One region of the Lentzea sp. CC55 genome, then DNA from elsewhere that is predicted to be linked to it. Evidence: riboswitches for the same ligand, from Rfam matches in the RefSeq annotation. Region 1 holds a riboswitch; the other holds the start of a gene.
What was found. Region 1 has a riboswitch for glycine ahead of gcvP (aminomethyl-transferring glycine dehydrogenase). Riboswitches for the same ligand answer to the same signal wherever they lie in the genome.

Region 1 (3,557 bases):
CCTGGCGAGGATCACGCTCTTCTCCGACGGCACGACCGTCTACGAGTGCACCTCGCCGGAGGAGGTCGTGGACCTGCTGCAGGGCGGTCAGGGCGTGTTCGGCATCGCGGTGAGCGGTGCGATGCGCGAGATCTCCGGCACGATCCACGAGTTCCCGGCCGAACGTGCGGACGGCGTCGAGATCGCGCCGATGACCGAGGACGAGCTGACCCGCCGCCGCCGCGAGCGCGCCACCGGCTGACCGGCCCGGTGACCGTGGCCGACCGGCGCCTGTCCGTGGCCGGTCGGCGGACGCGCCGGGAACGGGTCCGTCCCTAGCGTCGCCGGCATGACGCACACTCCTTCGTCGCAGGTGGTCGAGGTCCTGGCCGCGGCCGTCCGGCGCGCCTCCCGCCACGGGTTCGGGTTCGTCGGGACCGAGAACCTGCTGATCTCCCTGATCGACACGACCGGTCCCGGCCGCAAGCTCGGCGCGAAGTCGCTGGGGGCGCTGGCGATGGCGCGGGGGACCGAGCACTGGGCCGACGACGACGGTGGTGTCGTCGGCGAGTCCCATCCGGACGTCACGGCGCTGATGAGCGCCGCCCACCACCACGCTCGCGTCGAGGCCGTTCTGCCCGTGAGCCGCGCGTTGGAGGACTGTCTGCGTGCGGCTGTGGCCCAGGCCGGCGACGGTGTGCTGACCACGACCCACCTCGCGCTGGCGCTGCTGTCGCTCGAATACGGACGGGCCGCCGACCTGTTCCTGGTGCGCGGGGTGGACCCCGGGGCGACGGCCGCCGCCGTGCGGGCCGATGCCGAGCGGCGCCACGCCGAGGTCGAGGAAGCACCCGCGGTCTGGTTGCTGCGCAAGGCGGGAGCCCTGGAGGGGGAGTCCGGTGGCGGGTACGTGCGCTGGCTGACGAAGCTCGTCGCACGGGGCCAGGGGCTCGGCGGACCGGTGCTGACGGTGGTGCGCAACGAAGCCGAACGGCTGGCCGTCGCCGGGAGGCGGGACGTCTCGTCGCGCGACCTCGTGGAGGCGGTGCTGACGGTCGACCACCAGCTGGCCGTCTCCGGGCGGCGGCTGAGGCCGGAGTTCGAGTCGGGTGGCGCGGCGGCGTTGCGCGAGGCGGGAGTGGACCCGGCCGCGTTGCCCTCCGGCGGGGGCGCGGTGGAACGCGCCGTGGAGCGGGCGAAGCTCGTCGCCGCGCGGCGCGGGGACGCGGTCGTGGGCACCGCGCACCTGCTCGCCGCGGTGCGCGACGACCCCGCGGACCCCGTCGCGGCGGTGCTCACCGGTCTCGCCGTTGAGACGTAGGTCGCGTCTCTAGCGACTGGGCGGGCTGCCTGCGGGTATTCTTCGCGGGTAGTCGCTGAACTCAGGCGGGAGAGACCGGGCTTCGAACCCGGCGCCGAAGGAGCAAGTCCCTCCCCGGGAACCTCTCAGGCATCCAGGACCGCCGAGCGAGACGCCTCTGGAAAGTGGATCCCCGCAAGGGAATCCCGCCGACGGTGAAAGCCCGGTCCGCACCGGGTGAACCTCTCAGGCGCCCTTGAAGGGTACGGACAGAGCGGGGAGGGCACCAGGACACGTGTGCCCTCAGCCCCCGGAGGCGTTTGATGACGCAGGACCGCATTCCGCTCGCCGCTCTCGAGCACGGCACCCCGTTCGCCGACCGCCACGTCGGTCCGCGTCCCGCCGAGCTCGCGCGCATCCTCGACGTCATCGGTGTCGGGTCGCTGGAGGAGCTGGCGCAGCGCGCGGTGCCGTCGTCCATCCACGAGCGCGACCTCGTGCTGGACCTGCCCGCCCCGGCCACCGAGACCGAGGCGCTCGCGGAGCTGCGGGAGCTCGCGTCGCGGAACCGGCCGATGACGCAGATGATCGGCCTCGGCTACTACGACACCGTGACGCCGGGCGTGATCCTGCGCAACGTCCTGGAGTCGCCCGCCTGGTACACCGCGTACACGCCGTACCAGCCGGAGATCTCCCAGGGCCGCCTGGAGGCCCTGCTGAACTTCCAGACGATGGTCGGCGACCTGACCGGCCTGCCCGTCGCGAACGCGTCCATGCTGGACGAGTCGACCGCCGCCGCCGAGGCGATGACCCTCGTGCGCCGCGCCGGCCGCTCCAAGTCGAACAAGTTCGTCGTCGACGCCGACACGCTGCCGCAGACGCTGGCCGTGATCGAGACGCGCGCCGAGCCGCTCGACATCGAGATCGTCGTCGCCGACCTGTCGCAGGGCATCGAAGGCCTCGGCCTGGGCGGCGACTTCTTCGGCGTCCTGCTGTCCTACCCCGGCGCGTCCGGTGTGGTGCGCGACCAGAAGGCGCTCATCGAGGAGATCCACGCCGCCGGTGCGCAGGCCGTCGTCGTCGCCGACCTGCTGGCCCTGACGCTGCTGCGCGCGCCCGGTGAGATCGGCGCGGACGTCGTCGTCGGCACCACGCAGCGCTTCGGCGTGCCGATCGGTTTCGGCGGCCCGCACGCCGGCTACATGGCCGTCCGGTCCGGTCTGGAACGCCAGCTGCCCGGCCGTCTCGTCGGCGTCTCCGTCGACGCCGACGGCTCGCTGGCCTACCGCCTCGCGCTGCAGACGCGCGAGCAGCACATCCGCCGTGAGAAGGCCACGTCGAACATCTGCACCGCGCAGGTGCTGCTGGCCGTGATCGCCTCGATGTACGCCGTCTACCACGGTCCCGAGGGTCTGCGCGCCATCGCGACCCGCGTGCACCGCCTGGCCACCGTGCTCGCCACGGGCCTGTGCGAGGCCGGGCTGGACGTCGTGCACGGCGAGTTCTTCGACACCGTCGAGGTCCGCGTTCCCGGTGAGGCCGCCGCCGTCGTGGCGAAGGCCCGCGAGGCCGGCATCAACCTGCGTCTCGTCGACGCCGACGTCGTCGCGATCGCCTGCGACGAGAAGACCACGCGGGCGCACGTCGTCGCGGTGTGGGAGGCCTTCGGCGTCACCGGGTCCGATGTGGACGCGATCGACGCCGACACCGCCGACGGCATCCCGGCCGACCTGCGCCGCACGTCGGACTACCTGACCCACCCGGTCTTCCACTCGCACCGCTCCGAGACGGCGCTGCTGCGCTACCTGCGTGCGTTGTCCGACAAGGACGTCGCCCTGGACCGCAGCATGATCCCGCTCGGCTCCTGCACGATGAAGCTCAACGCCACCGCGGAGATGGAGTCCATCACGTGGCCGGAGTTCTCGACGCTGCACCCGTTCGCCCCGGCCGAGGACGCCGCCGGTCTGCTGAAGATCGTGTCGGACCTGGAGGCCTGGCTCGCCGAGGTCACCGGCTACGACGCCGTGTCGCTGCAGCCGAACGCCGGGTCGCAGGGTGAGTTCGCCGGTCTGCTGGCGATCCGCGCGTACCACCGCGCCAACGGCAACGCCGACCGCGACGTCTGCCTGATCCCGTCGTCCGCCCACGGCACGAACGCCGCGTCCGCCGTCATGGCCGGCATGCGCGTCGTCGTCGTCAAGTGCGACGACAAGGGCAACATCGACATGGGCCACCTGCGTCAGACGGTCGCGGAGCACGCGGACGACCTGGCCGCGAT
Region 2 (3,557 bases), on a different contig from region 1:
CCGGCCGCGCCGTTGGTCGGCGCGGTGACGACGCGGCCGCCCGCCGCGTTCTCCTCGTTGACCGCCAGCGCGAAGAGCGTGACCCAGTCCATGACGCGCAGCGGGTCGGTGACGAAGTGCTCGCCCTCCAGGCGTTTGCGCATCTCGGCGGCGCGGCGGCGGACCTTCAGGCCGCCGGGCAGGATGCCGTGCTCGGTGCAGCCGCGTTCGACGCACTCCTGCATGACGTGCCAGATGTGCAGCAGTCCCGACCGCACTTCTTCTTCGGTCCGCCACGACAGCTCGTTGGCCATCATGATCTCGCTGATCGACAGGCCGGTCTCGCGGCAGCGCGCGAGCAGCTGGTCGCCGGTGAGGAACGGGTGGGGCAGCGGCGTCGAGTCGGGCTTGATGCGGTCGGTGCCGGAGGCGTTCTCGTCGACGACGAACCCGCCGCCGATCGAGTAGTAGACGGCGTGCTCGACGGACTCGCCGCCGCTGAACGCCTCGAAGCTCATCCCGTTGGGGTGCAGCGGAAGTGACTTGCGGCGGTGCATGACGAGGTCGCGGTCGTGCACGAACTCGATCTCGTGCGTGCCGCCGAGCCGGAGCCGTCCGCCGCCGACGATCTCCTCGACGCGGTGGGCGGCGGCGGTGGGGTCCACCTCCTCGGGGAGGTTGCCCTCGAGTCCGAGGAACACGGCCTTCGGGCTGCCGTGGCCGTGGCCGGTCGCGCCGAGCGAGCCGAACAGCTCGACGTGCACGCGGTCCACTTCGGACGCACGCGCACCGAGCTTCTCGACGAACATCGCCGCCGCGCGCATCGGGCCGACGGTGTGGGAGCTGGACGGTCCGATGCCGACGGAGAAAAGGTCGAAAACGCTGATCGCCACTGATCAGTCCTTCGTGGTGGTGGAGCGGTCAGTCAGGCCCATGTCAGCCGGTCTGGGTGAGTTCGGCGTACTTGGCCGCCGTGAGCAGGTTCTCGGCCGACTCGACGCGGACCTTGAACAGCCAGCCGGCGCCGTACGGGTCGTTGTTCACGATCGCCGGGTCGTCGACGACGGCGCTGTTGACCTCGATCACCTCACCGGTGACGGGCGAGAACAGGTCGCTGACGGACTTGGTGGACTCGAGCTCGCCGCACACCTCGTTGGTGACGACCTTCGCGCCGACCTCGGGCAGCTGCACGAAGACGATGTCGCCCAGGGCGTCCGCCGCGTACTCGGTGATCCCGCAGGTCAGCGGGTCCTGGGTACCCGGCGTCCAGTCGACCCACTCGTGCTCGGCGGTGTAGAGCAGGTTCTCGGGGAACTGCACGGCGCGACTCCTCTGGCTGTGACGGGACAGGACACTTGCGCCCCCTCCGCCGTGCAGAGTTGCCTACCCCGAGTGGTCTTGCTGCCTGAGAGTGTGCGGGAGCTTGCCCCTTCGGCGCCCCGACCGACGTTCGTCGGGGTCTCTCCCACTCGGGTTCTGGCGCTGTCGCGCCGCGGCCGGTCTTCAGTTCTCGGAGGCGAACGCTATGTGCGGCCCCGCCGGGTGTCAACGCGGACGGGTCGAGTCACACGCGAGCGCAAACCAGGTGGCTCTGTCCCAAGTGAACAACCGCACACGTGCTCGATAGTGCGATTCGCACAGTGACATGACCTTCCCGCTGCCCCACATTGTGAGATGTCGGCCACCGAACGGAGGAGTCATCGTGCGGATCGCAGTTCCCCGCGAGATCAAGAACCACGAGTACCGCGTCGCTCTCACCCCTGCCGGTGCGCACGAGCTGACGAGCCGCGGGCACGACGTGTTCGTCGAGCAGGGCGCCGGTCTGGGCTCCGCGATCACCGACGAGGAGTACCTCGCCGCGGGCGCCAAGGTCCTCGCGACCGCCGACGACGTCTGGGCCGAGGGCGACCTGGTCCTCAAGGTCAAGGAGCCGATCGCCGAGGAGTACCCCCGCCTGCGCGCCGGCCAGACCCTCTTCACGTACCTGCACCTCGCCGCCGACAAGCCGCTGACCGAGGCGCTGCTGGCGTCCGGCACCACGGCCATCGCCTACGAGACCGTGCAGCTGCCGAACCGCGCGCTGCCGCTGCTCGCCCCGATGTCCGAGGTCGCGGGCCGCCTGGCCCCGCAGGTCGGCGCGTTCTCGCTGATGAAGCCGTCCGGTGGCCGCGGCGTGCTGCCCGGTGGCGTCCCCGGTGTCGCCCCGGCCCGCGTGGTCGTGATCGGCGGTGGTGTGGCCGGTCTCAACGCCGCGACCATCGCCGTGGGCATGGGCGCGGACGTGCAGATCCTCGACACCAACGTCGACCGGCTGCGCCAGATCGACGCCCAGTTCGCCGGCCGCCTGCGCACGCTCGCCTCGAACTCGTTCGCGATCGAGCAGGCCGTCCGCGAGGCCGACCTGGTCATCGGCGCCGTGCTCGTCCCCGGTGCCGCCGCTCCGAAGCTCGTCTCGAACGCGCTGGTCGCCGAGATGAAGCCGGGTTCGGTGCTCGTCGACATCGCGATCGACCAGGGCGGCTGCTTCGAGGACTCGCGCGCCACCACGCACGCCGAGCCGACCTACGAGGTCCACAACTCGGTGTTCTACTGCGTCGCGAACATGCCAGGCGCCGTCCCGCGCACCTCGACCTACGCGCTGACCAACGTGACGCTGCCCTACGCCGTCGCGCTGGCCGACAAGGGCTGGGAGAAGGCGCTGAAGGACGACCGTTCGCTCGCGCTGGGCCTCAACGCCCACGCCGGCAAGCTGACCAACGGCCCGGTGGCCGAGGCGACCGGCCTCGAGCACACGCCGCTGGAGTCCGTGATCTGAGAGCCAACCCGATGAATGAGGCCCCCGCACGCGTGAACCGCTGCGGGGGTTTCGCCTACCTGAGGGCTTCGACGCGGGCCTTGACGCCTTCGATCACGCAGTCCAGGCCGAACTCGAACTGCCGCTCCAGCGACCACAGCTCGCCCTCGTCGAGCATCGCGACGTACCGGGGGTGCTTGTCCCGGTACAGGTCGGCGATCTTGGCCATGTCCGGCGGTGGCGAGTCCATCCCGCCGCGAGCGATGAAGTTGACCTCGGCGATCGCGTACCCGTTGACGAAGCTGCCCACCGTGGCGATCGACTGGGCCGCCGCGACGGTCGACAGCCCGGCGCGCAACATCGGCCCGAACATGGCGTCCGCGTAGGCCACGGCGTTCGGGCCGATGGTGTTGAACTCCCCGATCCCGCGGATCCACCACGGGTGCTTGAGCGCGAGCTGACGCAGCTCGCGCATCATCGCGCGCACCGCGGTCTCCCAGTCGGTCTCGGGATCGGGGAGGGTGAACTCGCCGTAGACCTCGTCGAGGCACAGCTCGATCAGCGCGTCCTTCGTCGGCACGTGCCAGTACAGCGACATCGGCGCCGCGCCGAGTTCCGCGGCCAGCTTGCGCATCGACAGCTTCTGCAGACCGTGCCGGTCCAGCAGTTCCAGGGCCTTGCGGACGATCGCCTCGCGGCTCAGGCCGAGGGGCTGCCCGCTGCTGGGCCTGGGCTTGCTGAACCACACGCTGTCCACGTCGACGATCCTAGGCACGCCGCAGCA

Region 2: linked by a shared signal. The riboswitch ahead of gcvH (glycine cleavage system protein GcvH) and the one ahead of gcvP (aminomethyl-transferring glycine dehydrogenase) in region 1 are both predicted to bind glycine.

Annotation. Positions count from the first base shown of each region.
Region 1 covers NZ_JAJCXE010000008.1:221,106-224,662, reverse strand. The annotation lists gene L6E10_RS06135 (MerR family transcriptional regulator) at 1-241, shown strand, start outside; gene L6E10_RS06130 (Clp protease N-terminal domain-containing protein) at 329-1,300, shown strand; glycine riboswitch at 1,357-1,452, shown strand; glycine riboswitch at 1,456-1,554, shown strand; gene gcvP (aminomethyl-transferring glycine dehydrogenase) at 1,603-3,557, shown strand, end outside.
Region 2 covers NZ_JAJCXE010000006.1:99,628-103,184, reverse strand. The annotation lists gene L6E10_RS04535 (L-serine ammonia-lyase) at 1-872, opposite strand, end outside; gene gcvH (glycine cleavage system protein GcvH) at 916-1,299, opposite strand; glycine riboswitch at 1,363-1,457, opposite strand; gene ald (alanine dehydrogenase) at 1,682-2,794, shown strand; gene L6E10_RS04520 (TetR/AcrR family transcriptional regulator) at 2,850-3,530, opposite strand; gene L6E10_RS04515 (MFS transporter) at 3,541-3,557, opposite strand, start outside.